3 regions of the Nissabacter sp. SGAir0207 genome follow, and region 3 is predicted to be linked to each of the others. Evidence: riboswitches for the same ligand, from Rfam matches in the RefSeq annotation. Region 3 holds a riboswitch; each other region holds the start of a gene.

Region 1 (10,289 bases), 370 kb from region 3:
GGGCCAAGATGGGTCTCGCGGATCTGGTGCAGGAGATTGTCCTGATACTCGTAGCGCGTGATGACCGTCTCTTTGCCACGATAGGGGCTGTAGACATTGATAAGCGTTTGTGGATGGTTCTGAGCATCATCCTGACGCCAAAGGCGGTTGATGCCCTGATCAGCGATGTAACCGCTGGCAGTGAAGGTGGGGGGATCGTCGTGGAAACTACAGCCCGCCAGGCCGCTCGCCAGAAGGGTGGCGATCAGGCAGCGGCGGGCAAACAAAAGGGGCGTGATCGCCCCCCTGTCTATTCTTTTCACAGAAGCGCGATTATTTAACAGCGTCTTTCAGTGCCTTGCCAGAAACGAAAGCCGGTACGTTTGCAGCAGCGATTTTGATTTCTTTACCGGTTTGCGGGTTGCGGCCAGTGCGCTCGCTACGATGGTTTACTTTGAACGTCCCGAAGCCAACCAATTGTACTGCATCACCGTCTTTCAGAGACTCAGTAATCGCGTTCAGGGTTGATTCCAGTGCGGCTTTAGCCTGAGCCTTGGACAGATCAGCCTTGTCTGCGATTACATCAATCAGTTGAGTCTTATTCATAAGTTATCCTTACAGTGTGTTTATCGTTTGCAAAGCATCGAGTGCGACGGATATGCCGATGGACAGCACTCTCCTGCATACACGCACCGATAGCCACTTTTTTTACGCCCCCCAAATGTAGACCAGACAGGGTGCGGATGTGAAGCCTTAAGGCACGACAAATCAGGCGTTAAATCACGTTTTGTTGCCTTATTGCGTTAAATTTATCCCAATGTTACTGACCGCTGCTTCGCGCAGGTCAGAACGTAACCCCTTAATCAATTCCAGGTCACGCTCCTCGCAGGCAGCCAGCAAGCGGAAAATTTCCCATTGGATATCCCACTCTTCCTCGACAGCTGGCACAATTTTCAGTTCTGCGTCGGTCATCTCTTTGCCTGCCTGAGTCATCTCCAGCATGGCGACGGTTCGAATGGAAGTTTCGCTGATTGCCACGGCGTGAGAGTAAGTCTCGCCGCTAAGTCGCGAGTGGATAAGTTCCCCTAATGCGATACAGGCATCGATTGCCGGGTAAACGCCGTAAAGATCGTAATCTTCTGCCGAAGGGATCGCCTCTTCCAGCTTCTCGAGCTGGCTGTCAAAATTGACCTTGGCATCCTTTACCACCAGCGTTTCCCAAACCAGATCCAAAATGCGGCGATAGACTTGTGGATCGCCAAAACCGGTTTGCAGACAGAACATCTGATAGTTGGGGTACATGCGCTCGCACAGGCTGGCCATAAAGGTGACGTGTTGCCAGCTCTCCAGCTTTTCAAGCCGCAAGTGGATCGGGTTTTGTAACATGTTCGGTTCTCAGTAATGTTGCTGCGCGGCAGTGTACCCGAAAACTTCCAGGAACCCTATTCTTCGATTCCTAAAGCGGGCGGCAGGGCCTGCCAGCGCTGGAACGCGGGCCGGTTGGAGGCCACCGCGTCTGCCCAGCGGGTGGGTTCCGGCAGGCGGTAGCCACGCGTGCAGCGCTCCACCCATGCCAGCGCGCTGTCGAGGCCGACGCGGTGGCCGGTGGCGACAAACAGCGGGTTGCAGCGCGCCTTGCTGCGCCACACCCACGCCAGCTGTTCGCCCTTGTCCATCAAGGGCTGCTTCGCCCCGACCTCCGGCCCCAGCGGCTCGAACTTGCCGCACAGGCGGCGCTTCGCCACGCCGATGGTTGGCACGTTTACCAGCAGGCCAAAGTGACTGGCAACGCCCAGCCGGCGCGGGTGGGAGATGCCGTGGCCATCAACGAACAGCAGGTCAGGCTTCTGTTGCAACTGATCCCAGGCGGCCAGCAGGGCCGGGTACTCACGGAAGGAGAGAAAGCCCGGAATATAGGGCATGGTGGTCTTGATCCGCGCGATGCGGTACTCCACCAGCTCCAGCGAGGGGTAGCGCAGCAGGGCGATGGCGGCGCGTGTCACCTCCCCCTCCTGCTCAAACCCGACATCCGCCCCGGCGATGAACGCCGGTTGCTCAAACTCATAATCATCATGGCGGATCACTTCCGCCGCCTTGATTATCTGCTCCTGACGCAACGCCTGAGTATCAATCAAACCTGCTCCTTATTGGTGGTACTTCGCCGATTGGGCATGTACCGCATTGACGAATGCGCCGGCGTGCTCCGGCGGCACATCCAGATGGATACCGTGGCCAAGGTTAAACACATGGCCCTCCCCGTGACCAAAGCCCGCCAGGATGGTTTCGACCTCCTGTTCGATGCGGGACGGTGGCGCATAAAGCATAGACGGATCCATATTGCCTTGCAGGGCAACCTGATGCCCCACGCGACGGCGCGCATCGGCGATGTCGGTGGTCCAGTCGAGGCCCAGCGCGTCACAGCCGGTGGCGGCCATCGCCTCCAGCCACTGCCCGCCGCCTTTGGTGAACAGCGTTACTGGCACGCGGCGCCCTTCGTTCTCGCGGATCAGGCCATCGACGATCTTATGCATGTAGTGCAGGGAGAACTCTTGGTAGTCGCGGCCGGTCAGCACGCCGCCCCAGGTGTCGAATACCATCACCGACTGCGCGCCCGCCTTGATTTGGGCATTCAGGTAGAGAATGACACTGTCCGCCAGCTTGTCGAGCATCAGGTGCAGGGTCGCTGGCTCGGCGTACATCATCTTCTTCAGCTTGGTGAAGGCCTTGCTGCTGCCGCCTTCCACCATGTAGGTAGCCAGCGTCCACGGGCTGCCGGAGAAGCCAATCAGCGGCACCTCCCCCTCCAGATTGTGGCGGATGGTGCGCACCGCATTCATCACATAGCCCAGCTCCTGCTCAGGATCGGGAATCGGCAGCTTCTCTACGTCCGCGCGGCAGGTTACCGGATGGGAGAAGCGCGGGCCTTCACCGGCCTCGAAGTGCAGCCCCAGGCCCATGGCGTCCGGGATGGTCAGGATGTCGGAGAACAGGATCGCGGCATCCAGCGGGAAGCGGCGCAGCGGCTGCAATGTCACTTCACACGCCAGCTCGGCATTTTTGCACAGTGACATAAAATCACCGGCCTGTGCCCGCGTCGCCTTGTACTCCGGCAAATAACGCCCGGCCTGACGCATCATCCAGACAGGGGTAACATCGACCGGCTGACGCAGCAGCGCGCGCAGATAGCGATCGTTCTTCAACTCTTTCATGTAGGGCTCCTCATTAATCCGGCGCCATTGTACCACGCGCGCCCCGGCTTTCGCTCTCTGCACGGCACAGTGCCACGGTGTCCTCAATCAGGCGGCGGGCGATGGTGCCGGGCGGCGGCAGTTGCGGCAGCTGGTCATAGCGATACCAAGCGGCGCTGAGCAATTCGCTGGGATCAACACGGATCTCGCCGCGATCGTAATCCGCCATAAAGGCCATCATCAGCGAATTGGGGAAGGGCCAAGGCTGGGAACTGACATAGCGCAGGTTTTTCACGCAGAGGTTGCTCTCCTCCATCACTTCGCGCGCCACCGCCTGCTCCATTGTCTCGCCGACCTCGACAAAACCGGCCAGCACCGTGTGGATGCCGTTGCGGTGGCGAACGTGCTGGGCCAGCAGGATCTCTTCACCGCGGCGGATCGCCACGATCATGCAAGGGGCAATCTGGGGATAGTAGCGCTCATGGCAGTGCTGGCAGTGCACCGCCCACTCTTTTTTGCTGGGATGCATCTCATGGCCGCAGTAGCCACAGAAGCGGTGCGAACGGTAGAACTCCGCCAGCTGCACACCGCGCCCGGCCAGCTGGAACAGCTCGCGATCCTGGTCGATAAGCTGCCGCACAGAGGCCATCTCCGCTGGCCGCGGCTCGCGCACCAGCCAGATCGGCAGTCCCTGCCATTCGCCCAATTGGCGGGCGGCTTTGCCCACCAGTGAGAATTGTGTGGCCGGGCCAACCGGCAGTTCGCCCTTCGGCAGCCACAGCTTGCCCTCGTGGCTGATCACCCACCAGCCCTGATGTGATTCTGTGAGTTGAATTTCCATATTGTTATTGCATAACCTCGACTACACTGACACTCTGGGATTGTGACTTTTACATATTAGTAACGATTAAACACGTTTTCTTGCTCACGGAGTCCACCATGCTAAACCGTCTGGAAAGACTGACTCAGCGCGTTGGCGGCAGTAATGAGTTAATTGATCAATGGCTGCATGAACGTAAAGAGCTATTAGTCGCCTATTGCACGCTGGTCGGTTTAAAATCGCATAAAGAAAAGCATACGCCACTGGATGAAGAGGCGCTGAATAACTTCTGCCATCGTCTGGTGGATTACCTCTCGGCTGGCCATTTCCACATCTACGACAAAATCATCCAAGGGATTGAGGGCACGCAAAGCCCGCGCATGGTGATCACCACCCAGCTCTATCCTGCCCTGCAAGGCAATACCGAAAGCATCATGGCGCTCTACGATCGCTCGATGGAAACCACCCTGGATCACGACAACATCCTCGAATTCCATGAGGCGTTGGCCGAAATCGGCGTGGCGTTGGATGCCCGTTTCCAGTTTGAAGACCAGTTGATTGGCCTGGCGCTTGAGGCCGCCGCCCTGCCGCTGGAGCAGCCGGTCGCTAACGATCCGGCGATTGCTCGCCCAGCCTGATTTGCAGTCCCGATGACCCTACAAGGGTTGTCGTTTTTTATCCGCCTCGTATACTGAGGCTTCTTGTCGGAGTGCCTAGCGCATCATGTGGATGCCAGGCTGAGACCGTTAATTCGGGATCCGCGGAACCTGATCGGGTTAGTACCCGCGAAGGGAACAAGAGTAATTTCGTGTCCGGGGCTGCGCGCACCCTTTTTGCGCGCGCCCCCGGCCCCATTCTGTTACTCCCGCCGAAAACCACTCCAGACAAGCAACGTTCCCATACTCATACGGAAGGAATTTGCTATGTCTATCACCAAACCTGTCTCCCGCCGCCAGCAGCAACGCGCTGAGGCTCAGGCATTCATTGACGGCCTGCAGGGCGTCGCGTTCCCCAACTCTACCCGCATCTATTTGACCGGCTCACGCCCGGACATCCGGGTGCCGATGCGCGAGATCCAGCTCAGCCCGACGATGGTCGGCGGCAGCAAAGAGGCCCCGCGCTATGAGCCAAACGAGGCGGTGCCGGTCTATGACACCGCCGGCCCCTACGGCGATCCCGAGGCCACGCTGGATGTGCACGCTGGCCTGCCGAAACTGCGCGCCGGCTGGATTGCCGAACGCGAAGATACCGCGCCGCTCTCCCACGTCAGCTCCCATTTTACCCAGCAGCGACTGGCCGATGAGGGGTTGGATCACCTGCGTTTTGAGCACCTGCCGCAGCCGCAGCGCGCCAAGGTGGGCCGCCGGGTCACCCAGTTGCACTATGCCCGTCAGGGGATCATCACGCCGGAGATGGAGTTCATCGCCCTGCGCGAAAACATGGGGCGCGAGCGCATCCGCAGTGAAGTGCTGCGCCAGCAGCACCCCGGCCAGAGCTTTGGTGCCCTGCTGCCACCTGACATCACGCCCGAATTTGTGCGCCAGGAGGTGGCAGCGGGCCGGGCCATCATCCCAGCCAATATCAACCACCCAGAGTCCGAGCCGATGATCATTGGCCGCAACTTCCTGGTCAAGGTGAACGCCAATATCGGCAACTCCGCCGTGACCTCCTCCATCGAAGAGGAGGTAGAAAAGCTGGTGTGGTCAACCCGCTGGGGCGCGGACACGGTGATGGATCTCTCCACCGGCCGCTACATCCACGAAACGCGGGAGTGGATCCTGCGCAACAGCCCGGTGCCGATTGGCACGGTGCCGATCTATCAGGCGCTGGAGAAGGTCAATGGCGTGGCCGAAAACCTGACCTGGGAGATGTTCCGCGACACGCTGCTGGAGCAGGCCGAACAGGGCGTGGACTACTTCACCATCCACGCGGGCGTGCTGCTGCGCTACGTGCCGATGACCGCCAAGCGCCTGACCGGCATTGTCTCGCGCGGCGGTTCCATCATGGCGAAGTGGTGCCTCTCCCACCACCGTGAGAACTTCCTCTACCAGCACTTCCGCGAAATTTGTGAAATCTGCGCCGCCTATGACGTCTCGCTGTCGCTGGGCGATGGCCTGCGCCCCGGTTCTATTCAGGATGCCAACGACGAGGCGCAGTTTGCTGAACTGCATACGCTGGGCGAGCTGACCAAAATTGCCTGGGAGTATGACGTGCAGGTGATGATTGAAGGCCCCGGCCATGTGCCGATGCACATGATCCGCCGCAACATGACCGAGGAGCTGGAGCACTGCCATGAAGCGCCGTTCTACACCCTCGGCCCGCTGACCACCGACATTGCGCCGGGGTATGACCACTTCACCTCCGGCATCGGGGCCGCCATGATCGGCTGGTTCGGCTGCGCGATGCTCTGTTATGTCACCCCGAAAGAGCACCTCGGCCTGCCCAATAAAGAGGATGTGAAGCAGGGGCTGATCACCTACAAGATTGCCGCCCACGCCGCCGATTTAGCGAAGGGACACCCCGGCGCGCAGATCCGCGACAACGCGATGTCCAAGGCGCGCTTTGAGTTCCGCTGGGAAGACCAGTTCAATCTGGCGCTGGACCCCGCCACCGCCCGCGCCTACCACGATGAGACGCTGCCGCAGGAGTCCGGCAAGGTGGCGCACTTCTGCTCCATGTGCGGGCCGAAGTTCTGCTCAATGAAGATCTCCCAGGAGGTGCGCGACTACGCCGCCGCCCACCCGATTGAGGTACGCGATGCTGGCATGGACCAGATGTCCGCCGCCTTCCGCGCCCAAGGCAGTGAGCTTTACCAAGAAGCCGCCCTGCAACCGGAGGCCAGCAATGAGTAACCTGCCCGCCTTTCCGCCCGTACCGCACCGTCTTGGCCTCTACCCGGTGGTGGACAGCGTGGCGTGGATCGCCCGCCTGCTGGAAGCTGGCGTAAGAACCCTCCAACTGCGCATCAAGGATCTGCCGGACGCCGAGGCAGAGCCAGCGATTGTCGAGGCCATCGCCCTTGGCCAGCGGTATCAGGCTCGGCTGTTCATCAATGACTACTGGCGGCTGGCGATCAGGCATCAGGCCTATGGCGTGCATCTGGGGCAGGAGGATCTGGACAGCGCCGATCTGGCGGCGATCCGGCAGGCCGGGCTGCGCCTTGGCGTCTCTACCCATGATGAGGCGGAGCTGGCGCGCGCGATCGCCGTGCGCCCCTCCTATCTGGCGTTGGGCCACATCTTCCCGACCCAGACCAAACAGATGCCCTCTGCCCCACAAGGCGTGCGCGATTTGGCGCGGCACATTGATCGCCTACAGGGTGCCTTCCCGACGGTGGCGATTGGCGGCATCAGTATCGCGCGCGCGCCGGAGGTGCTGGCTACCGGCGTCGGCAGCATCGCGGTGGTCAGCGCCATCACACAGGCACGCGACTGGCGTCAGGCCACCGCGGAGTTACTGGCGCTCTGCGCGGAGGCGGATGATGCTCAATGACGAAGATTTCCTGCGCTACAGTCGGCAGCTGTTGCTTGAGGAGGTTGGCCCACAGGGGCAGGAGGCGCTGCGGGCCGCCACGGTACTGATTATTGGCCTCGGCGGGCTTGGCTCGCCGGCGGCGCTCTATCTGGCGGCGGCCGGTGTCGGCACGATCCTGCTGGCCGATGACGATCGGCTGGAGATCACTAACCTGCAACGGCAGATCCTCTACCGCACGGCCGATCTCAAACAGCACAAAGCCGGGCTGGCCAGCCAGCGGCTGCGCGATCTCAACCCGCAAGTTGAAGCGATCGCCCTGCCGGTGCGGATGCAGGATCAGGCGCTGGCAGACGCCGTGAAGCGCGCCGATTTGGTGCTGGATTGCAGCGACAACATGGCGACCCGCCACGCGATCAATCAGGCGTGCATCTCGGCGGGCAAGCCACTTATCAGCGGCAGCGCGGTGGGCTTCAGCGGCCAGTTGCTGGTGCTCACGCCGCCCTATCGCCACGGCTGCTATGCCTGCCTCTACCCTGACCGCGATCTGCCGGAACGCAACTGCCGCACCGCCGGGGTGCTGGGGCCAGTGGTGGGGGTGATCGGCACGCTACAGGCTCTGGAGGCGATCAAGATGCTGGCTGGGATGCCCGCCGCGCTCGCTGGCAAACTGCGGCTATTCGATGGCAAGCAGCAGAGCTGGGCGACCCTGCAACTGAGCGCCGATGCCGGTTGCACCGTCTGCGGAGGGCGTGATGGTCATCAGCATTAATGACGAGCGCCTGCCCCTCACTGCCCCCCTGACGTTGGCGGCGCTGCTCCACCAGCTTGGCCGCCACCAGCCCGGCACGGCGCTGGCCGTAAACCAGATCATTATCCCGCGCGCGCAGTGGGAGACCCACATGTTGCAGGACGGCGACGCCATTCTGCTGTTTCAGGCCATTGCAGGAGGCTGAGATGCTGACGATTGCCGATGTAACTTTTGACTCTTCCCTGTTTACCGGTACCGGCAAATTCGCCAGCGCCGATCTAATGCAAGCGGCGCTGGCCGCTTCCGGCAGCCAGTTGGTGACGATGGCGATGAAGCGCGTTGACCTGCGCGGCGGCAATGACGCCATTCTGGCCCCGCTGCGGGCGCTGGGGGTGCGGCTGCTGCCCAACACCTCCGGGGCGAAAACGGCGGAAGAGGCGATCTTTGCCGCCCAGCTGGCGCGTGAGGCGCTTGGCACTCACTGGGTAAAGCTGGAGATTCACCCTGATGTGAAATACCTGCTGCCCGACGCCGTCGAAACCCTGAAGGCGGCGGAGAAGCTGGTGAAACTGGGGTTCGTGGTGCTGCCCTATTGCAGCGCTGATCCGGTGCTGTGCAAGCGGCTGGAGGAGGTGGGCTGCGCGGCGGTAATGCCGCTCGGTGCGCCTATCGGCTCCAATCAGGGGCTGAAGACCCGCGACTTCCTCGAGATCATTATTGAGCAAGCACAGGTGCCGGTGGTGGTGGATGCGGGCATTGGTGCGCCCAGCCATGCCGCCGAGGCGATGGAGATGGGAGCCAGCGCGGTGTTGGTGAACACGGCGATCGCCGTGGCCCGCGACCCGGTTGCCATGGCCCGTGCCTTCCGGCTGGCGGTGGAGGCTGGCAAGCTGGCCCGCGAGAGCGGCAGCGCGCCGGTGCTCTCCCACGCCTCCGCCTCCAGCCCGCTGACCGCGTTCCTCAGCCAAAGCACTGAGAGGCTGCTATGAGCAACTTCAGCGATTATTGGCAACAGCTGGATTGGGACGATACCAGCCTGCGCATCCACAGCAAGACCGCGCAGGATGTGGAGCGGGCGCTGGCGGCAGACCGGATCAGCCGTGAGGATTTTATGGCGCTGATCTCACCCGCGGCGCTGGCCTACCTGGAGCCGATGGCCCAGCGCGCCCAACGCCTGACCCGCCAGCGCTTCGGCAATACGGTCGGCTTTTACGTGCCGCTCTACCTCTCCAACCTGTGTGCCAATGAGTGCACTTACTGCGGTTTTTCGATGAGCAACCGCATCAAACGCAAAACACTGGATGAGGCAGAGATTGCGCGTGAGTGCGCCGCCATCAAGGCACTGGGTTTCGACCATCTGCTGCTGGTCACCGGTGAGCATAAGAGCAAAGTGGGGATGGACTATTTCCGCCGCCACTTCCCGGCGATTCGCCAGCAGTTCAGCTCGCTGATGATTGAGGTGCAGCCGCTGGCGCAGGAGGAGTATGCCGAGCTGAAAGAGCTGGGGCTGGATGGCGTGCTGGTCTATCAGGAGACATACCATGCCGCGACCTACCAACAGCACCATCTCCGCGGCCAGAAGCAGGATTTCTTCTGGCGGCTGGATACGCCGGATCGCCTTGGCCGGGCAGGCATCGACAAGATTGGGCTGGGCGCGCTGATTGGCCTATCGAACAGTTGGCGCACCGACTGCTATATGGTGGCGGAGCACCTGCTCTATCTCCAGCGCCACTACTGGCAGAGCCGCTACTCGATCGCCTTCCCACGGCTGCGCCCCTGCACCGGCGGCATTGAGCCAGCCTCCCTGATGAGCGAGCCGCAGCTGGTGCAACTGGTGTGCGCCTTCCGCTTGCTGGCGCCGGATGTCGAGCTGACGCTGTCGACCCGCGAGTCGCCCTATTTCCGTGACAACCTGATCCCGCTGGCGATCACCAACGTTAGCGCCGGCTCGAAAACCCAGCCTGGCGGCTATGCCGACGATCACCCGGAGTTGGAGCAGTTCGCCCCGCATGATGACCGCTCGCCGAGGCGGGTGGCCGAGGCGATTGCGCGTGCGGGCTTGCAGCCGGTCTGGAAAGAT
Region 2 (10,289 bases), 1.6 Mb from region 3:
CTGGTGGTGGATGACAGCTTCCACCTGCTCGGCATGATCACCGTAAAAGATTTCCAGAAAGCGGAGCGCAAACCCAACGCCTGTAAAGACGAGCATGGGCGTCTGCGCGTGGGCGCTGCCGTCGGCGCAGGCCCGGGCAACGAAGCGCGCGTTGACGCGCTGGTCGCCGCAGGCGTTGACGTGCTGCTGATTGACTCCTCCCACGGCCACTCCGAAGGCGTGCTGCAACGCATCCGTGACACCCGCGCCAAATACCCTGACCTGCAGATCGTGGGCGGCAACGTCGCCACCGCCGCGGGCGCGAAAGCGCTGGTGGAAGCGGGCGTCAGCGCCGTGAAAGTGGGCATCGGCCCCGGCTCCATCTGCACCACCCGCATCGTGACCGGCGTGGGCGTGCCGCAGATCACCGCCATCGCGGACGCAGTGGAAGCGCTGGAAGGCACCGGCATCCCGGTAATCGCTGACGGCGGCATCCGCTTCTCCGGCGACATCGCGAAAGCATTGGCCGCGGGCGCCTCCTGCGTGATGGTCGGCTCGATGCTGGCTGGTACCGAAGAGTCTCCGGGCGAGATCGAACTCTATCAGGGCCGCTCCTTCAAATCCTATCGCGGCATGGGCTCACTGGGCGCGATGTCCAAAGGCTCCTCTGACCGCTACTTCCAGACCGACAACGCCGCTGACAAGCTGGTGCCGGAAGGGATCGAGGGTCGCGTGGCCTACAAAGGCATGCTGAAGGCGATTGTCCACCAGCAGATGGGCGGCCTGCGCTCCTGCATGGGCCTGACCGGTTGCCCGACCATTGAGGCGCTGCGCACCAAGGCCGAGTTTGTCCGCATCAGCGGCGCCGGCATCCAGGAGAGCCACGTGCACGATGTGACCATCACCAAAGAGTCACCGAACTACCGCATGGGCTGATGATCACGGCGGCGGCCAGGGGCCGCCGCCTGCTATTTTCTTTTTCTTGTTTGGAACTCGTCTCACATGTCAAAAAATATCCATAAGCATCGTATCCTGATCCTGGATTTTGGTTCTCAGTACACCCAGTTGGTTGCGCGCCGCGTCCGTGAGATCGGCGTCTATTGTGAACTGTGGGCATGGGACGTCACTGAAGCGCAGATCCGCGACTTCAACCCAAGCGGCATTATCCTCTCCGGCAGCCCGGAGAGCACCACGGCAGAGAACAGCCCGCGCGCGCCAGAGTACGTCTTCAACGCTGGCGTGCCGGTGTTCGGCATTTGCTATGGCATGCAGACCATGGCGATGCAGCTGGGCGGCCACGTGGAAGGCTCCAACGAGCGCGAGTTCGGCTACGCGCAGGTGGAGATTCAGGCACAGAGCGCGCTAATCCGTGACATCCAGGACTCCCTTAGCCCGACCGGCCAGCCGCTGCTGGACGTCTGGATGAGCCACGGCGACAAAGTCACCGCCATCCCGTCCGACTTCGTTACCGTTGCCAGCACCGACACCTGCCCGTTTGCCATCATGGCGAACGATGAGAAGCGTTTCTACGGCGTACAGTTCCACCCGGAAGTGACCCACACCCGTCAGGGCCAGCGTATGCTGGAGCGTTTCGTGCTGGACATTTGCGGCTGTGAGGCCCTCTGGACGCCAGCCTCGATCATCGAGGATACGGTGGAACGCCTGAAGCAGCAGATCGGCAACGATCAGGTGATTCTGGGCCTCTCCGGCGGCGTGGACTCCTCCGTGACCGCGCTGCTGCTGCACCGCGCCATCGGTGACCGCCTGACCTGCGTCTTCGTTGACAACGGCCTGCTGCGCCTGAACGAGGCAGATCAGGTGCTGGAGATGTTCGGCGACCACTTCGGCCTGAACATCGTGCACGTACCGGCGGAAGATCGCTTCCTGTCGGCGCTGGCGGGCATTGACGACCCAGAGGCCAAGCGCAAGACCATCGGCCGCGTGTTCGTTGAGGTGTTCGACGAAGAGGCGAGCAAGCACGAAGAGTTCAAGTGGCTGGCGCAGGGCACCATCTACCCGGATGTGATTGAGTCCGCCGCCTCCGCCACCGGCAAGGCGCACGTCATCAAGTCGCACCACAACGTCGGCGGCCTGCCGAAAGAGATGAAGCTGGGTCTGGTTGAACCGCTGAAAGAGCTGTTCAAGGACGAAGTGCGCAAAATCGGCCTGGAGCTGGGCCTGCCGTACGACATGCTCTACCGTCACCCGTTCCCAGGCCCAGGCCTCGGCGTGCGCGTGCTGGGTGAAGTGAAGAAGGAGTACTGCGACCTGCTGCGCCGCGCGGACGCCATCTTCATCGAAGAGCTGCACAAAGCCGACCTCTACAACAAGGTCAGCCAGGCCTTCACGGTGTTCCTGCCGGTGCGCTCCGTCGGCGTAATGGGCGACGGCCGCAAATATGACTGGGTTGTCTCCCTGCGTGCGGTCGAGACCATCGACTTCATGACCGCCCACTGGGCGCACCTGCCATACGACTTCCTTGGCCGCGTCTCCAACCGCATCATCAACGAAGTCAACGGCATCTCCCGCGTGGTCTACGACATCTCCGGCAAACCACCGGCAACGATTGAGTGGGAATAACCCCCGCCTGACCCCCTCCAAAACCCCTGCTCAGGCAGGGGTTTTTTATGCCCACTGCTCACAACTTCTCACACCTCTCATCTGTACCCTCACCAAACACATAAAATCTCAAACTATGCCTCATGGATGGACAGGGCGCGTCCGGCCGGACGGGGAGGGTGCTAGGGTCAATTAATAAGCCATTGTGAGGTGACGATGAAAAATCTGGTTGCAGATGTCCTGATCAAAATGTCAAAAATCGAGGTGGAAACCAAAGATTTGACGGCGCAGGTCGAGGCACAATCGCTGGTGTTGGCTGCCCTGATCCTGACAGTGGACCGGGCGCTGGCGGAAAATGTCTCGCAAACAATTAACCAAGCGATTGTTTCGGCAGAGACGGATTTTGAGGGAATCGTGTCATCGGATGTCGTTTTGTTGCGCTCTCACTTAAACCGCTTGCTCACTTTGCCCAAATTGGTGAAAGCAAAATCCGAATAATCTGAAGTCGGTAGGATAACCGGCTGAATCGCCTAAAAATCAGGCATGGCGGGGGTTGCAGCCCGGTTTGGGGGTTTCACATCATCTGTAATCGCTGCTAGGCTTGTTAGTATTTGCTAACAAAATGTGGAGGGAATGTGAAAGAAAATTCAAATGATGAAGACAGCAATGAAGTCTGTCCTGAGTGTCTGGCAAGTGGCGAGGATTATCAAACCCAGGTAAAAAGCATTAAGGATAGCCAGAGTGGCAACACCATCATTAAGGTTCAGTACTGTGTGCACTGTGGCAATATCATTAGCATCTCCAGCGAAGAGTCACACCCGGTACAGCGGGCGCCGGAGCCGATAATACGTCATATATCAGGTTGAGGATTGGATAGTTTTATTAACCCTAAAAAAGATAACGTATACCAGGAAAACGTTTTATTACATAGGGCAGGCCATCGCCTGACACTATGCCAGACACCGCAAGGGACCCTGCTTAGGGGGGAGTTTTTAGGCACCAGCCGTGACCGGCCAGCCGCTCCCCAGATGATTATTCAGCAACCCACGATGCGGCAGGTTTTTCGATTCAGGCCATCCTCCCGGAAAACCTGCCGTATCACGTCCTGACCCCGCCTGCGCCTTTAGCGCGTCACAGGGTAGTGCAGCAGAAAATACTCCCCATTCGGTGCCGTACCACGGCTCACCTTATGCCAGCCATGCCGACAGTAGAACGCCAACGCGTCAGTGTTGCGCACCAGACACTTCAACGCGCCCGTACTGGTAAAAGTCTCCTGCGCCGCCTGGAGCAGCGCCAGCCCGGCCCCTTGCCCCTGTGCCTCTGGGGCGACGAACAGGTTATGCAGGAAGTTCTCGGCCTCAAACAGTGAGGCAAACCCCACCGGACGCCCCTCGTGCTCCGCCACCAATACCGTCTCGCCCAGCACGGCCCGGTCAAAATCCTCCAGCCGCCAGTCGTGGCTCTCCAGCCAGGGCCAGGCCTGCTTGCGGGCCGCGAGATAGAGGGTGCGCAGGAAGGGGCGGTCTGCCTCCTGATAGGGGCGAATGATCATCAAAACTCCTTGTGTGACGTGAACCAGAAGCCCTTGGGCTATCTTCAGCGTAGTACACGCCGCCAGCGCCTTCATGCACCCGCCTGACACGCTGAGTGGATAAATGCAGATAATTTATTGATTATAAATAGATAAATCACACGTTGTGAGCCGCGCGGGCTTGCGGGGAAGGGGGCAGGGCAATAGCCTTAGCTTACCATCCTGCACAGTGAGGCCATTATGGACGAGCGTAAAGTAGTGCGTGACACCGAGACCGGCCAGTTCGTTGATCCGGAAGAGGCCAAGCGGCGGCCAAAAACCACCGTCACCGAGACCATCAAAACCCCTGACAAAGGGAAGAAGAAAAAAGCCAAACCCTAAGCGCCCGCCGGGCGCTTTTATAGGGGCAAAGAAAATAGGTAAAAAGGGAAATGCCTTCTCTCTTTAAGGAAGGTGATAGGCTCATTTGAACCGTTGGGCAGGCTCGCCCTTTTTATAGATCAGGTGTCGTAATTTAATATTCTTATTATTACCGGATCGGATTTTATTCCACGCCTTAGCCATAGTGTAGCGTATATGTGGTGTTGTATGTTTCTCTTCCTCTTTCATCATCATATCAAGCAGCCATGAATATATGACCTTCTCGATGGTCTCAGGCTGCAAATTGACGTCCCCGTAGATTTGAGAGCAGAAGCTGTCTGAGGCTGCGGGATCCACCCGTCGGGTTAATACTCGAATAAGCATCATCTCTGAACGGGAACGGAGTGATTTATGGGTAGGGAAACAGTGTTTATCCACCCACTCGTAGGCGGCCAACAACTCCTCTTTGTGCTTCTGTACATAATTGACCACCTCTGCTGAAGAGGCACCTTTCATGGCCAGTTGGCCGCTCTGGCACCACTGCACAATGGTGGGGCGTTCGTAAATGATGAGGGTAGGCACAATGACGCCAATCTCTTTCGCCGGCCCAGGTTTAATGCCCGGTACGCGGAAAAAGATGTGATCACCGTGCGTACGGCGCTTGCCATTATCAATGGTGTCAGCAGACTCTTCTGGCACATTGAATGCCAACGTCATATAGACGTCTACGCCAGCTTTGACAATTGCATGGAGACGATGCTGCCCATCAATACAGCGAATAGGGTTATCAGGTGTGCCAATAAATTGAACCGGTTGGGCGTTCCTTTTCCATAGCCCGCGCTTCATTAAATCTGCCAGTGTCTCAATATGCGATTCGGAGAGCATCCGGTTATGGGTATTATAAGATAGCAGCTGCTGCGCTAATTCAGGCCCGACTATTTCACCTTGATACGTTATTTCACCACGCATTAATTTATCCCTTAATATCAGAAAAGGTAAAAAATATTCCTTCCGTTTGGGATTTGTCATAATTTGAATCAACGTATTTCAGATTAAAAATAACGCAAAATATAATTATGCTAATCATAAGCCCCCGAAGTTATTTGCAACTTACCGGTGGGTTGCTTATGCTGGACGCGCTGTAATACAGCGACCAATGACTCGGGGTGCCCTTCCTGGTGAAGGCTGAGAAATACCCGTATTACCTGAACTGGATAATGCCAGCGTAGGGAAGTCAGGATGCCTTGCCGGCACCCCCTTCTTTCACGCCGGTAAGGAGAATGCCCATGCTGTCCCCTACCGATCCCACCCTGTTGGCGCTGCCCGCCGATCTTGCTGATGCCTCGTGGCGCGCGCTGTCGCGCCGTGCGCCGTTGGTGCACTGTCTGACCAATGAGGTGGTGCAGTCCGTTACCGCCAATCTGCTGCTGGCCGTCGGCGCATCGCCCGCGATGGTGGTGGAGCCACAGGAGGCGGCGCAGTTCAGCGCGCTGGCTGATGCGCTGCTAATCAACCTCGGTACGTTGAACCACGCCCGCGCGGAGAGCATGTTGGCGGCCATCGACAGCGCCAACGCTGCCGGTACGCCCTGGACGCTCGATCCGGTGGCGGTCGGCGCGCTCACCTACCGCACGGACTTTGCCCGCCGGCTGCTTGACCTGCGCCCGGCGGCGATCCGCGCCAATGCCTCGGAGATACTGGCGCTGGCGGGCCAGCCAGCGTTGGGGCGCGGCGTAGACAGCGGCGACGACTCGCTGCGGGCGCTACCGGCGGCGCAGGCGCTGGCGCAGCAGTGCGGTGCGATCGTGGCGGTAACCGGGGCGGTGGATTACATCACCGATGGCCGCCAGACGTGGGCGGTGGCGGGGGGCGATGCGCTGTTGACGCGAGTGGTGGGCACCGGCTGTGCGCTGTCGGCGCTGGTGGCGGGCTTTACTGCACTGGAGGGGCGGCGGTTGGATCATGTCGCGGCCGCCTGTGCGCTGATGGCGCGCGCCGGGGAGCGGGCGGCCGCGCAGGCCGCCGGGCCGGGTACGCTACTGCCGCACCTGCTGGATGCGCTGTGGCAACAGGTTGGGGAGGCGCGCCCATGACCCGCATTAACGCCCTGACCATCGCAGGCACCGACCCAAGCGGCGGCGCGGGCATCCAGGCTGACCTGAAAGCCTTCTCCGCGCTGGGTGCCTATGGCACCAGCGTCATCACCGCGCTGGTGGCGCAGAATACCCACGGCGTGCAGTCGGTCTACCGTATCGAACCTGGTTTTGTGGCGGCGCAGCTCGACTCGGTGCTCAGCGACGTGCGCATCGACAGCGCGAAAATCGGTATGCTGGCTAACAGTGACATCGTGGAGGCGGTGGCGGAGCGGCTGGCGCACTACCAGGTGCCGCACGTGGTGCTGGATACGGTGATGCTGGCGAAGAGCGGTGATCCCTTGCTGGCGCCGGAGGCGGTGGAGGCGATCCGCCGCTGCCTGTTGCCGCAGGTCTCGTTAATCACGCCGAACCTGCCGGAGGCGGCGGCGCTGCTGGCCTGCGATCAGGCTCGCAATGAGCAGGAGATGCGCCAGCAGGGGCGCGGGTTGCTGGAACTGGGCTGTCAGGCGGTGCTGATGAAGGGCGGCCACTTGAGCGAGCAGGAGAGCCCAGACTGGCTGTTCACCCGCGACGGCGAGTGGCGCTTCAGCGCGCCGCGGGTAGCGACGCGCCATACCCACGGCACCGGCTGCACCCTGTCGGCGGCGCTGGCGGCGTTGCGCCCGCGCCATACCGGCTGGGTGGATACTGTCCCGCTGGCAAAGGCCTACCTGCAACGGGCGCTGGAACAGGCCGACAGCCTGGAGGTGGGCAGCGGCATCGGCCCGGTGCACCACTTCCACCACTGGTGGTAAGCGCGGCCTGACTGCGCATCAGGCCGGTGTTCAGCCGATACCGGCCTGATGCAGGTCATGCAGGTTCAGCGCGCCCACCAGCGTGCCGTTGACGTCCACCACCGGGGCAGCGCTCAGGTGGTTGGCGTGCAGCGCCTCCAGCGCCTCACCGGCGCGCCACTGCGCGGGCAGCAGGAAGCCGGGACGGGTGACCGCGGGCCACAGCGGATCTTGCAGCGCATGGCCAGCCACCAGCCAGCGACGCAAATCGCCATCGGTAAACACCCCCAGCACCCGGTGCGCGGCGTCACACACCGCCACCAGCCCCAGCCCGGTGCGGCTCAGCTCCAGCATCGCGTCCATCACCGTCGCCCCCTCGCTCACCTGCGGAATGCGCTCATCGGTACGCATCAGGTGGTGCACCCGGTTGAGCAGGCGCGCGCCCAGACTGCCGCCGGGGTGGGAGCGGGCGAAATCCTCCGCGCCGAAACCGCGCTGGCGCATCAGGGCCATCGCCAGCGCGTCGCCCATCATCAGGGTATTGACCGCGCTGGAGGTGGGCGCCAGCCCCATTGGGCAGGCCTCACGCTCCACGCTGATGTCCAGCACGCACGCCGCCTGTTGCGCCAGCGGCGAGGCCAACCCGCCGGTAATGGCAATCACCGGGATGCGGCTCTCGGCCAGCAGCGGCAGGATCAGATCCAGCTCCTTGGCGCGGCCGGAGTAGGAGATAAAGATCATCACATCCTCCTCGCCAATCATGCCGAGATCGCCATGCAGCGCCTCCGCCGGGTGGACGAAAAAGGCCGGCGTGCCGGTGCTGGCGAGCGAGGCGGCGATCTTCTTGCCAATGTGGCCGGACTTGCCGATGCCGGAGACCACCGCCTTGCCGCGGCAGGCGAGCAGCAGTTCACAGGCTTGGACGAACTGGCCATCCAGCCGCGCCAGCAGGCGCTGCGCCTCGGCCAGCTCTATCTCCAACGTCTCACGGGCAAAATCCAGCAACGGGTGGGGGGAGGGGTATGACATTGCAACGGTTCCTGTCGGCTAAAAAGGGCCTTATCCTGGGCGATGGCGGCCAGATAAACTGTGATCGGGGTTAGATTTTACGCCCGGCGGCCTGCGCCGGGCAGGGCATCAGCTCGCCTCGAACCAGTCGCTGTTCTGTTCGGCAATCGGCGTGATGGAGTAGATCAACTCCTGGAGGTGCAAACGGATGGCGGCCTCGGCGCGGTCGGCGTCGCGTGCCTTCAGGGCGTCGGCGATCTGCTGGTGCTGGGCCAGCAGGCTCTCCGGCGGCGAGACCTCACTCAGGCTCAGGAAGCGCACCCGGTCCATCGTCGCCTTGATCGACTCGATGGTCTCCCACGCCAGCTCACAGTTGGCGATGCGCGTCAGCAGCTGGTGGAACTGGTCATCCAGCGCCAAAAACTCGCGCGTCTGCTGGCTGGCGGCGGCCAGCTTCTGCCGCTCCAGATTGTGCTCCAACTGCCGGATCTGCTCATCGGTCACCATCGCGGCGGCGCGGCGTACCACGGCGCACTCCAGCGCCTGACGGATGAAGCGCGCGTCCGCCACCTGCTTGGCGGAGATTTTCATCACAAAGGTGCCGCGCTGCGGCAGGATCTGCACCAGCCCGGCCTCGGCCAGCTTGATAAAGGCCTCCCGCACCGGCTGGCGTGACACGCTAAAGCGCAGCGAGATCTCCTTCTCCGACAGCAGGGTGCCGGGGGCAATGGTGCAGTCAACGATCTCCCGGCGCAACAGGCGGTAGATCTGCTGGTTGACCGGGACATTATGTAACAGTTCTGAAGGCATAGGGCAGGGCAGCTCACCAAAAGACGATGGCCGCCAGTGTAGCATGAGTGGGCGGCGCGGTTAACGACGGCGGCCCGGCGGGCCGACGGCGGCTTACCCCAGCAGGGTGCAGTTGGGCGGCAGGCGGCAGCTCAGGGCCGCTGGCAGCAGCTCAATACGGAAGTGGGTATCGCTCAGCGGCTCGCCATCCAGGTTGAAGGTCATCTCATTCGGGGCCTGAATCTCCAGCCACGGCAGCGCCGCGGAGATCACATTCGGGTTCTCCTCGCCGCTGACGATGCTGCGCAGGAACGCTGGCACCAGCTCTTCGGAGGTGAACAGCCGCAGTTGCAGCAGGCCGTCATTGATCAGCGCTTCTGGGCAGAGCGCCTGCCCGCCACCGGCCTGCTTGCCGTTGCCGATGCCAATCACCAGCGCGTCGCCCTCCCACTGGAAGTCCGGGCCAGTGATGGCGCAACGATCCGCTTTCAGCGTATCCATGCGCATCAGGCCGTGTAGCAGATAAGAGACGCCGCCGAGCGCCGATTTCAGCCGCTCCGGCGTCTCGGTGGTGATGCGGGTGCCGAAGCCGCCGGTCGCCATATTGATGAAGTAGCGCTCACGGTTCACCCGCGCCAGATCGATGGGGTAGGCGTGGCCCTTGATCGCCAGTTGCAGCGCCAGCTCCAGATTGTCAGGGATATTGCAGGCAGTGGCGAAGTCATTGGCGGTGCCGAGCGGCACGATGCCGAGCGCTGGCCGCTGGTCGTCGGGGGCCAGACAGAGCGCGGTGGCCACCTCGTTGATGGTGCCGTCGCCGCCGCCAGCAATCACCGTCGCGGCGCGCAGCGCCACCGCCTCCTCGACGTAACGCCCGGCATCGCCGTGCTCCCAGGTGACGCGTACGTGCAGGGTCACGCCATCCTGGCGCAGGGCCGTGACCGCCTGGCGGAGATCCTCATTTCCCGCCCCTTTTCCATTAAGGATCAGTACATGGACTGATGATTCAAACATTGCATACTCCCGGCAATAAGCGTACAGCGGGCAGGGTCGCCCAACATTGAGTATAAGATAAACCAAAACGCCCTGGCGCCGGTACTGGCAATGGGCGGCCGCAGGCAATGCAGATAAATCTTAGCGCAGCGGCAGAAAAAGGAGGGCAGATAAAAAGGGCGGAAAATCAGGCCGCTTATT
Region 3 (10,289 bases):
CTCCGGCATCCATCAGGATGGCGTGCTGAAGAACCGCCAGAACTACGAGATCATGACGCCGGAGTCCATCGGCCTGAATCAGGTACAGCTGAACCTGACCTCCCGTTCTGGCCGCGCCGCCGTGAAGCACCGCATGGAGGAGATGGGCTATAAGGAGAGCGACTACAGCCTGGACGCGCTGTATGACGCCTTCCTGAAGCTGGCGGACAAGAAGGGCCAGGTGTTCGACTATGACCTGGAAGCGCTGGTGTTCATTAATAAGCAGCAGGAAGAGCCGGAGTTCTACCGTCTGGATAACTTCAACGTGCAGTCCGGCTCCAGCATCACCGCCACTGCCACCGTCAACCTGCGCTGCGGCGACGAGGTGAAGACCGAGGCTGCCACCGGCAATGGCCCGGTCGATGCGGTCTACGAGGCGATCAACCGCGTCACCGGCTACCAGATTGAGCTGGTGAAGTACCAACTGAGCGCCAAGGGCCACGGCCGTGACGCGCTGGGCCAGGTGGACATCGTGGTCTCCTATGAGGGGCGCCGCTTCCACGGCGTGGGGCTGGCAACGGACATCGTGGAGTCCTCCACCAAGGCGATGGTGCATGTGCTGAACTGCATCTGGCGCAGCAAGCAGGTAGAAAAAGAGAAACAGCGCCTGCAAACCACTCAACAACATAATAATCAGGAAATGGTGTGAACATGAGCAAAACCCACCACATTGCCGTTCTGCCCGGAGATGGCATCGGCCCGGAAGTGATGGCGCAGGCCTATAAAGTGATTGATGCGGTGCGCCAGCGTTTTGGGCTGGCGATCACCACGCGCGAATATGATGTCGGCGGTGCGGCCATCGACAAGCACGGCAGCCCGCTGCCGGCCGAGACCGTGGCCGGCTGTGAGCAGGCCGATGCCATCCTGTTCGGCTCAGTGGGTGGCCCGAAGTGGGAAAACCTGCCGCCAGACCAGCAGCCGGAGCGCGGCGCATTGCTGCCGCTGCGCAAGCACTTCAAGCTGTTCAGCAACCTGCGCCCGGCGCGCCTCTACACCGGTCTGGAAGCCTTCTGCCCGCTGCGCGCTGACATCGCCGCGCGCGGCTTTGACATCCTGTGCGTGCGTGAACTGACCGGCGGCATCTACTTCGGCCAGCCGAAGGGGCGCGAGGGCGAAGGGGCGCAGGAGAAGGCGTTCGACACCGAGATCTACCACCGCTTTGAGATTGAGCGCATTGCGCGCATCGCCTTTGAGTCCGCCCGCAAGCGCCGCGGCAAGGTGACCTCCATCGACAAGGCCAACGTGCTGCAAAGCTCGATCCTGTGGCGTGAAGTGGTGAACGGCATCGCCAAGGATTACCCGGACGTCGCCCTCTCCCACATGTACATCGACAACGCCACCATGCAGTTGATCAAAGACCCGTCGCAGTTTGACGTGCTGCTCTGCTCCAACCTGTTTGGCGACATCCTGTCGGACGAGTGCGCGATGATCACCGGCTCAATGGGGATGCTGCCCTCCGCCAGCCTGAATGAGGAGGGCTTTGGCCTGTATGAGCCAGCGGGCGGCTCCGCGCCGGACATCGCTGGCAAGGGCATCGCCAACCCGATTGCGCAGATCCTGTCGCTGACGCTGCTGTTGCGCTACAGCCTGGGCGCGGATGAGGCGGCTGACGCGATTGAGCGCGCCGTCAATCAGGCATTAGAACAGGGTTCCCGCACCGCCGATCTGGCGGGTGACGGCAACGCCATCTCCACCGGTGACATGGGCGACATCATCGCCCGGTTTGTAGCAGAAGGGGCATAACATGGCCAAGACCTTATACCAGAAACTGTTTGACGCCCATGTGGTCCACGAAGCGCCGAATGAGACGCCGCTGCTCTACATCGACCGCCATCTGGTGCATGAAGTGACCTCGCCGCAGGCATTTGACGGCCTGCGCGCCATGGGCCGCCCGGTACGCCAGCCGGGCAAGACCTTCGCCACCATGGATCACAACGTCTCGACCCAGACCAAAGACATCAACGCCTCTGGCGAGATGGCGCGCATCCAGATGCAGGAGCTGATCAAGAACTGCGCGGAGTTCGGCGTCCAGCTGTATGACCTGAACCACCCGTTCCAGGGCATCGTGCACGTCATCGGCCCGGAGCAGGGCATGACGCTGCCGGGCATGACCATCGTCTGCGGCGACTCCCACACCGCCACCCACGGCGCGTTTGGTTCGCTGGCGTTCGGCATCGGCACCTCCGAGGTGGAGCACGTGCTGGCGACGCAGACCCTGAAGCAGGGCCGCGCCAAGACCATGAAGATTGAGGTGAAGGGCACCGCGGCGCACGGCATCACCGCCAAGGACATCGTGCTGGCGGTGATCGGCAAGACCGGCAGCGCTGGCGGCACCGGCCATGTGGTGGAGTTCTGCGGCTCGGCGATTGAGGCGCTGAGCATGGAGGGCCGCATGACCCTGTGCAACATGGCGATTGAGATGGGCGCCAAGGCCGGGCTGGTCGCGCCAGACGCCACCACCTTCGCCTACCTGGAGGGCCGCCAGTTCGCGCCGAAAGGGGCCGATTGGGACGCGGCGGTGGCCTACTGGTCAACGCTGAAATCAGATGACGGCGCGCACTTTGACAGCGTGGTGACGCTGGATGCCGCCGAGATCGCGCCGCAGGTGACCTGGGGTACCAACCCCGGCCAGGTGATCGCCGTCAACCAGATCATCCCCGCGCCAGACTCCTTCAGCGATCCGGTGGAGCGCGCCTCCGCCGAGAAGGCGCTGGCCTACATGGGGCTGCAACCGGGCATCAAGCTGACCGACGTCGCCATCGACAAGGTCTTCATTGGCTCCTGCACCAACTCGCGCATTGAGGATCTGCGCGCGGCGGCGGAGATTGCCAAAGGGCGCAAAGTGGCAAATGGCGTACAGGCCATCGTGGTGCCGGGTTCCGGCCCGGTGAAGGCGCAGGCCGAGCAGGAGGGTCTGGACAAGATCTTCATCGAGGCGGGCTTTGAGTGGCGCCTGCCGGGCTGCTCCATGTGTCTGGCGATGAACAACGACCGCCTGAACCCCGGCGAGCGTTGCGCCTCCACCAGCAACCGTAACTTTGAGGGCCGTCAGGGCCGTGGCGGCCGTACCCATCTGGTCAGCCCGGCGATGGCGGCAGCGGCGGCGGTCTCTGGCCACTTTGCCGACATCCGCGAACTGAATTAAGGAATAGCACCATGGCGAAATTTACCCAGCACATTGGTTTGGTCGCACCGCTGGATGCGGCCAACGTCGATACCGATGCCATCATCCCGAAACAGTTCCTGCAAAAAGTGACGCGCACCGGCTTCGGCCAGCACCTGTTCCACGACTGGCGCTTCCTGGACGACGCTGGCCAGTCGCCGGATCCGACCTTTGTGTTGAACGCCCCGCGCTATCAGGGTGCCAGTGTCCTGCTGGCGCGTGAGAACTTTGGCTGCGGCTCCTCCCGTGAGCACGCGCCGTGGGCGCTGACCGACTACGGCTTCAAGGTGATCATCGCGCCAAGCTTCGCGGATATCTTCTACGGTAACTCATTCAACAACCAGTTGCTGCCGGTGACGTTGAGCGATGAGCAGGTGGATGAGCTGTTTACTCTGGTGAAAGAGCAGGAAGGGATCACCTTCACCGTGGATCTGGAGAAGCAGGAGGTGATCGCCGGTGGGAAGCGCTACCCGTTTGAGATCGACAGCTTCCGCCGCCACTGCATGATCAATGGCCTCGACAGCATCGGCCTGACGCTGCAACACGACGCCAGCATCGCGGCCTACGAGTCGCAGCAGCCAGCGTTCATGAAATAAGCGCCGCCCAGCCCGCCGCCCGGCGGGCTTTTTTTAGACGTCGCGCACCCGCCAGGTGAGCGCCAGCGCCAGCACCGACAGCACGCCCGCCACGCAGTAGACCGCGTAATGGCCGAAGTGCTCCGCCACTACCCCCTGCAACACCCCCGCCACAATCACGCCCGTGGAGATGCTGTTGGTAAATAGCGTGGTGGCCGACCCCGGCCGGCCGGGCATCAGATCCTGGAAGTAGAGCATCCCGATGCCCGCGACAATGCCAATAAAGATGGCATTGAATAGCTGGAGCACCAGCAGCATCGTCCGATCCTGGAACAGCACCAGCCCGCCGTAGAACAGCACGCCCGCCACCACCGCGCCAATCATCATCCGCCGCTTGCCGACCCGCTTCACGTAGTAGCCCGCCAGCAGCATCGCCGGGATCTCCAGCCCCGCCGCCGTGCCCATCAGCAGCCCCGCCAGCCGGTCGGGCAGCCCGAGATCATGGCTGATATAGAGTGGCATGTCGATGATGTACATGGTGTTGCAAGTCCACATCAGCAGCGAGGCGAAAAACAGCGTCCGCACGTTGATGTCTTTCCACGCCTTCGGCGACACCACCATCTGGTCTACCGGCTGCGGCTCGCGCGGCACCGAGGGCAGCACCCACCACACCACCAGCGCGCTGAGCAGGAAGATGGCGGCGGCAAAGCAGAACATCAGGGTGAAGCCGTAGTTGAGCGCCAGGGTAAAGGAGAGCGGCGGGCCAATCACCCACGCCAGCGACAGCTGCGCGCGCATCATCGAGCTGAACATCACCACCTCACGCGCCGAGGTGTCGGCATACTCACGCGCCAGCGCGAACAGCTGTGGCATGGCGGTGTTGGCGATCGCCGCCAGCAGCACGCCAGCGGTGATCAGCGTCAGGTAGTGGCGGTTGAAGGCGAACAGCAAACAGTTGCCGACTGCCATCAAACAGCAGACCAGAATCAGGCTGCGCCGGTCGCCGCTGTGGTCTGAGCGCTTCGCCAGCAGGAAGCTCACCACGATCCCCGCCAGCGCGTTGATGGTGTAGAACAGCCCAACCCAGAGCGGGCTGGCCTTCACCTCGGTGGTCAGGAACAGGCTGAGGGTCGGCGCCTGCAACGCCCCGGCGATGCCGCTGAGGAACGCCACGGCCAAAAAGGCGACAAACACGGGGTTCAGGCGACGGAACAGGGTGGAGCGCGGCGTGATTGACCGGTTGGACATGGTGTTATCCCTGCAAAAAATAGACGGTTTTTAACCCTAAAAGGTGGAGTGTAGACGGCTTTGCGGCAGGATACCGCAGACCACGCCAGCAATGGCGCTTTTTTCACCGCTGGCGCGCCGTCGCCCATAAAAAAAGCCAGCGGAGGACCCGGCTGGCTGGTGAACACACCATTACTCAGAAAAGGGGAAGCCCGCCCACGGCGGACTTGCGGAATGCTGGCCTGCATGGCCGTCGCCCCGGCCATGCGCACCGGATCGGCGCAGGATTGCTGACGCTAAGTATCGGCGTAATATAGGGAAAGAAAAATGGCTCACCTTCTGCCAAGGAGTTCCCCTTTTATGCCGACATCCCGCCGCCAGCAGCAGTTTATCCGCCTGTGGCAACACTTCCACGGCGAACCGGCCGAGACCCGGCTGGCGGATCTGGCCGCGCTGCTCAACTGCTCGCGCCGCCACGTCCGCTCGCTGCTCAATGCCATGCAACAGGCTGGCTGGTTACGCTGGCAGGCCGAGGCGGGTCGCGGCCGCCGCTCCACCCTCACCTTCCTGCAATCCGGGCTGGCGTTACAGCGCCAGCGGGCAGAGGAGCTGTTGGAACAGGGCAGCGCCGACCAACTGGTGCAGCTGCTTGGTGACCGGCAGGTGGCGCGCCAGATGCTGCTGGGCCAGTTGGGGCGCAGCTTCCGTCAGGGGCGGCACCTGCTGCGGGTGCTCTACTACCGGCCGATGAGCAACCTGCTGCCCGGCTCGCCCCTGCGCCGCTCGGAGACCCATCTGGCGCGCCAGATCTTCAGCGGCCTGACGCGGATAAATGAGGAAAACGGGGAACTGGAGCCGGATCTGGCGCACCATTGGCAGGCGCTGACGCCGCTGCACTGGCGCTTTTATTTGCGTCCGGCCATCGCCTTCCACCACGGGCGGCCGCTGGAGATGGAGGATGTGATCGCCTCCCTGACGCGCGCCCAGCATCTGCCGCTCTTCAACCATCTGGCGACCATCCGCTCGCCGACGCCGCACGTCATCGACATCACCCTGACCATGCCAGACCAGTGGCTACCGTGGCTGCTCAGCAGCGTCAGCGCCATGATCCTGCCGCACGAGTGGCAGACGCTGCCCGGCTTCGCGCGCCATCCGGTCGGCACTGGCCCCTACGCGGTGGTGCGCAACCACCGCAGCCAACTGCGTATCCGCGCCTTTGATGACTACTTTGGTTACCGCGCGCTGATTGATGAGGTCACCATCTGGGTGCAGCCGGAGCTGAGTGAGGAGCTGGTCTCCTCCGGCGTGCAGTTGCAGGCGGACGACACCGGCTCGCGCGAACTGGAGAACCGGCTTGAGGAGGGGTGCTACTTCGTACTGTTTGACCGGCGATCCGCCACCGCCGCCCGGCCAGAGGTGCGCGCCTGGCTGGCGGAGCTGCTCAACCCGGCGGCGCTGCTCAACCATGCCGAGCGCCGTTACCAGCGCTACTGGTCACCGGCGCTCGGGCTGCTGCCGCGCTGGCACCACCGCACCCACCCCCCGCAGCCCGCCAAACCGGCTGGCCTGACGACGCTGACCCTCACCTACTACCGCGATCACCCGGAGTTCGGCGTCATCTGCCGCGCGCTGCAACCGCTGCTGGCGGCGCAGGGCATCACCCTGCGGGTGCAGGCGCTGGAGTATGCCCAGTGGCACGCCGGGGAAGCGCAGAGCGACCTGTGGCTCGGCAGCGTCAACTTCACGCTGCCGCTGGAGTACTCGCTGTTCGCCAGCCTCTACGAGCTGCCGCTGCTGCACCACTGTCTGGAGGAGCCACCGGCATCGCAGGCCGCTGCCTGGCGTCAGCAGCAACTGCCACTGGCGGAGTGGTGCCGTTCGCTGGTCGCCAGCCACCAGATCCATCCGCTGTTCCACCACTGGTTGCAGTTGCAGGGCCAGCGCAGTATGCGCGGCGTGCGGCTCAACACCCTCGGCTGGTTCGACTTCAAATCCGCGTGGTTCGCGCCGCCGGAGCCTTGACACGCCGCCCTTTCGCCCGCCGGAGTAAGCCTTTACAATGGCGCGTTCTCAACGGGGTGCGAAATGCTGGCGTCAGTTGCCAGCTTTGGCTGAGAGAGTCCCGTCGAACCTGATCCGGTTAATACCGGCGGAGGGATTTGAGAGTGCTTCCTGCTTGCTCAAACTCCTTTGCCACCCTTCTGCCAAGGAGCGCAAAGTGTTGAAAAAGATCGTGTCCTGCCTGCTGTTTATCTCTGCCCCGACGCTGGCTGCCCAGCCTGTCCTGACGGTGTACACCTATGACTCCTTCGCCTCCGAGTGGGGCCCCGGCCCGGCGGTGAAAAAAGCCTTTGAGGCGGAGTGCCACTGTGAACTGAAATTCGTGCCGCTGGAGGATGGCGTCTCGCTGCTCAACCGGCTACGGATGGAGGGCAAAAACAGCCCGGCGGACGTGGTGCTGGGGCTGGACAACAATCTGGTGCAGGCCGCCGCCCAGACCGGGCTGTTTGCGCCCTCGGGCGTCGACACCGCCGCGCTGAAGGTGCCGGGTGGCTGGCAGGACACCACCTTTGTGCCCTACGACTACGGCTACTTCGCGTTCGTCTACAACAAGCAGAAGCTGCAAAACCCGCCGACCAGCCTGCGCGAGCTGGTGGAGAGCGACCGCCCGCTGAAAGTGATCTATGAAGACCCGCGCACCAGCACGCCGGGGCTGGGGCTGCTGCTGTGGATGCAGAAGGTCTATGCCGATGACGCGCCAACGGCCTGGCAGAAGCTGGCGAAGAAGACCGTCACCGTCACCAAAGGCTGGAGCGAAGCCTACGGCCTGTTCCTGAAGGGCGAGGCGGACATGGTGCTGAGCTACACCACCTCACCGGCCTACCACCTGATTGAAGAGAAAAACGACGCCTACGCCGCCGCTGACTTCAGCGAGGGGCACTATCTCCAGGTGGAGGTGGCTGGCCAGCTGGCTGCCAGCCGCCAGCCGCAACTGGCGCAGCAGTTCATGAAGTTCATGCTCACCCCGGCATTCCAACAAACCATTCCGACCGGCAACTGGATGTACCCGGCCACCGACACCCCGCTGCCCGCGGGCTTCGAGAGCCTGAGCGTACCGAAAACCGCCCTGAGCTACAGCGCCGCTGACGTGGCCACCCACCGCGCCGACTGGATCCGGGCATGGCAAACCGCCGTCAGCCGCTGATCGCCGGCTGGCTGCTGCCGGGGCTGATCGCCGGCGGGCTGCTGCTGGCGGTGGCCGGGCTGGCGTTCGGCGCGCTGTGGCTGCACGCGCCGGTCGCCAACTGGCGGGCGCTGGCGCAGGACAGCTACCTGTGGCATGTGGTGCGCTTCACCTTTATGCAGGCGCTGCTGTCGGCGCTCTGCTCGGTGCTGCCAGCGCTGCCGCTGGCGCGCGCGCTGTTCCGCCGCCGCTTTCCCGGCCGCCGCCTGCTACTGCGCCTGTGCGCCATGACGCTGGTGCTGCCGGTGCTGGTGGCGGTGTTTGGCCTGCTGAGCGTCTATGGTCGGCAGGGGTGGCTGGCCGCGCTCTGTGGCTGGCTCGGCCTGCCCTACGCCTTCTCACCCTACGGCTTGCAGGGTATCCTGCTGGCGCACGTCTTCTTTAACCTGCCGCTGGCGACCCGGTTGCTGTTGCAGTCGTTGGAGGGCATCCCGGTGGAGCAGCGCCAGCTGGCGGCGCAGCTGGGCATGAGCGGTTGGCAACAGTGGCGCTTTGTTGAGTGGCCAGCGCTGCGGCGGCAACTGCTGCCCGCGGCGGCGCTGATCTTCATGCTCTGCTTTGCCAGCTTCGCCACCGTGCTGTCATTGGGCGGCGGGCCACAGGCGACCACCATTGAACTGGCGATCTATCAGGCGCTGAGTTACGACTACGATCTGGGCCGGGCGGCGCTGCTGGCGCTGCTCCAGCTCGGCTGCTGTCTGGGGCTGGTGCTGCTGAGCCAGCGCCTCAACCGGGCACTGCCGGGCGGCCACACGCAGGCGGTGCAGTGGCGCAACCCGCAGGACAGTTGGTCGGCGCGGCTGCTGGATGGCGGACTGATTGCGCTGGCGCTGCTGCTGATTTTGCCGCCGCTGCTGGCGGTGGTGGCCGATGGCCTCAACCCGGCGCTGCCAGCGGTGCTGCAACAGCCCGCGCTGTGGCAGGCGCTGTTCACCTCGCTGCGCATCGCGCTGGGTGCCGGGCTGATCTGCCTGCTGCTTGCCATGATGCTGCTGTGGAGCAGCCGTGAGTTGCGCCTGCGCCAGCAGCGGGGCCGCGCACAGGCGCTGGAGCTGAGCGGCATGGTGATTCTGGCGATGCCGGGCATCGTGCTGGCAACCGGCTTCTTCCTGCTGATGAGCACCACCACCGGGCTGCCGCAATCGGCGTGGGGACTGGTGATGCTCACCAATGCGCTGATGGCGGTGCCCTACGCGCTGAAGGTGCTGGACAACCCGATGCGCGATCTGGCGGAGCGCTACAACCCGCTCTGCCGCGCCCTCGGCATGGGCGGCTGGCAGCGCCTGCGCTGGGTGGAGCTGAGCGCGCTGCGCCGACCGCTGGCACAGGCGCTGGCCTTCGCCAGCGTGCTGTCGATGGGCGATTTTGGCGTGGTGGCGCTGTTCGGCAACGAGCAGTTCCGCACCCTGCCCTTCTACCTCTACCAGCAGATGGGAGCCTACCGCAGTCAGGCGGGCGCGGTCACCGCGCTGCTGTTGCTGCTGCTCTGCTTCCTGCTGTTTACCCTGATTGAACGCCTACCGGAACGCCGCAATGCCCGAACCGATACTGACGCTGGATAACATCACCTACCTCTATGAGCATCTGCCGATGCGCTTTGATCTGGCGCTGGCCGCTGGCGAGCGGGTGGCGATCCTCGGCCCCAGCGGCGCGGGCAAGAGCACGCTGCTGGGGCTAATTGCTGGCTTCCTGGCGCCAAGCAGCGGCACGCTGCGCATTGCCGGTGACGACCACACCCGCACGCCGCCCGCGCGGCGGCCGGTGTCGATGCTGTTTCAGGAGAACAACCTGTTTGCCCATTTAACGGTGCGGCAGAATCTGGGGCTGGGGCTGCACCCCGGCCTGAAGCTGGACGCCGCGCAGAAGCGCGCGCTGGTAGAGATTGCCGATCAGGTCGGGCTGGGCGACTGTCTGGATCGCCTGCCGGGGCAGCTCTCCGGCGGCCAACGGCAGCGGGTGGCGCTGGCGCGCTGCCTGTTGCGCAGCCAGCCGCTGCTGCTGCTGGATGAGCCGTTCTCGGCGCTCGATCCGGCCCTGCGCA

What was found. Region 3 has a riboswitch for thiamine pyrophosphate ahead of thiB (thiamine ABC transporter substrate binding subunit). Riboswitches for the same ligand answer to the same signal wherever they lie in the genome.
Positions count from the first base shown of each region.
Region 1: linked by a shared signal. The riboswitch ahead of thiC (phosphomethylpyrimidine synthase ThiC) and the one ahead of thiB (thiamine ABC transporter substrate binding subunit) in region 3 are both predicted to bind thiamine pyrophosphate.
Region 2: linked by a shared signal. The riboswitch ahead of thiM (hydroxyethylthiazole kinase) and the one ahead of thiB (thiamine ABC transporter substrate binding subunit) in region 3 are both predicted to bind thiamine pyrophosphate.

Region 1 is NZ_CP028035.1:3,580,100-3,590,388, forward strand. Features, by position in the region: gene C1N62_RS16040 (DUF1481 domain-containing protein) at 1-266, opposite strand, end outside; gene hupA (nucleoid-associated protein HU-alpha) at 313-585, opposite strand; gene C1N62_RS16050 (YjaG family protein) at 775-1,365, opposite strand; gene nfi (deoxyribonuclease V) at 1,422-2,114, opposite strand; gene hemE (uroporphyrinogen decarboxylase) at 2,124-3,188, opposite strand; gene nudC (NAD(+) diphosphatase) at 3,202-4,008, opposite strand; gene rsd (sigma D regulator) at 4,107-4,625, shown strand; TPP riboswitch at 4,683-4,798, shown strand; gene thiC (phosphomethylpyrimidine synthase ThiC) at 4,911-6,839, shown strand; gene thiE (thiamine phosphate synthase) at 6,832-7,479, shown strand; gene C1N62_RS16085 (HesA/MoeB/ThiF family protein) at 7,469-8,230, shown strand; gene thiS (sulfur carrier protein ThiS) at 8,214-8,414, shown strand; gene C1N62_RS16095 (thiazole synthase) at 8,416-9,198, shown strand; gene thiH (2-iminoacetate synthase ThiH) at 9,195-10,289, shown strand, end outside.
Region 2 is NZ_CP028035.1:907,043-917,331, forward strand. Features, by position in the region: gene guaB (IMP dehydrogenase) at 1-915, shown strand, start outside; gene guaA (glutamine-hydrolyzing GMP synthase) at 982-2,559, shown strand; gene iraP (anti-adapter protein IraP) at 2,755-3,036, shown strand; gene C1N62_RS04030 (hypothetical protein) at 3,174-3,404, shown strand; gene C1N62_RS04035 (GNAT family N-acetyltransferase) at 3,662-4,090, opposite strand; gene C1N62_RS23125 (hypothetical protein) at 4,310-4,450, shown strand; gene C1N62_RS04040 (hypothetical protein) at 4,532-5,458, opposite strand; TPP riboswitch at 5,582-5,678, shown strand; gene thiM (hydroxyethylthiazole kinase) at 5,716-6,522, shown strand; gene thiD (bifunctional hydroxymethylpyrimidine kinase/phosphomethylpyrimidine kinase) at 6,519-7,319, shown strand; gene gutQ (arabinose-5-phosphate isomerase GutQ) at 7,350-8,327, opposite strand; gene C1N62_RS04060 (GntR family transcriptional regulator) at 8,436-9,116, opposite strand; gene yegS (lipid kinase YegS) at 9,210-10,109, opposite strand.
Region 3 is NZ_CP028035.1:3,214,882-3,225,170, forward strand. Features, by position in the region: gene leuA (2-isopropylmalate synthase) at 1-688, shown strand, start outside; gene leuB (3-isopropylmalate dehydrogenase) at 691-1,782, shown strand; gene leuC (3-isopropylmalate dehydratase large subunit) at 1,784-3,184, shown strand; gene leuD (3-isopropylmalate dehydratase small subunit) at 3,196-3,798, shown strand; gene C1N62_RS14430 (sugar efflux transporter) at 3,832-5,025, opposite strand; gene sgrR (HTH-type transcriptional regulator SgrR) at 5,365-7,026, shown strand; TPP riboswitch at 7,069-7,180, shown strand; gene thiB (thiamine ABC transporter substrate binding subunit) at 7,226-8,209, shown strand; gene thiP (thiamine/thiamine pyrophosphate ABC transporter permease ThiP) at 8,185-9,810, shown strand; gene thiQ (thiamine ABC transporter ATP-binding protein ThiQ) at 9,794-10,289, shown strand, end outside.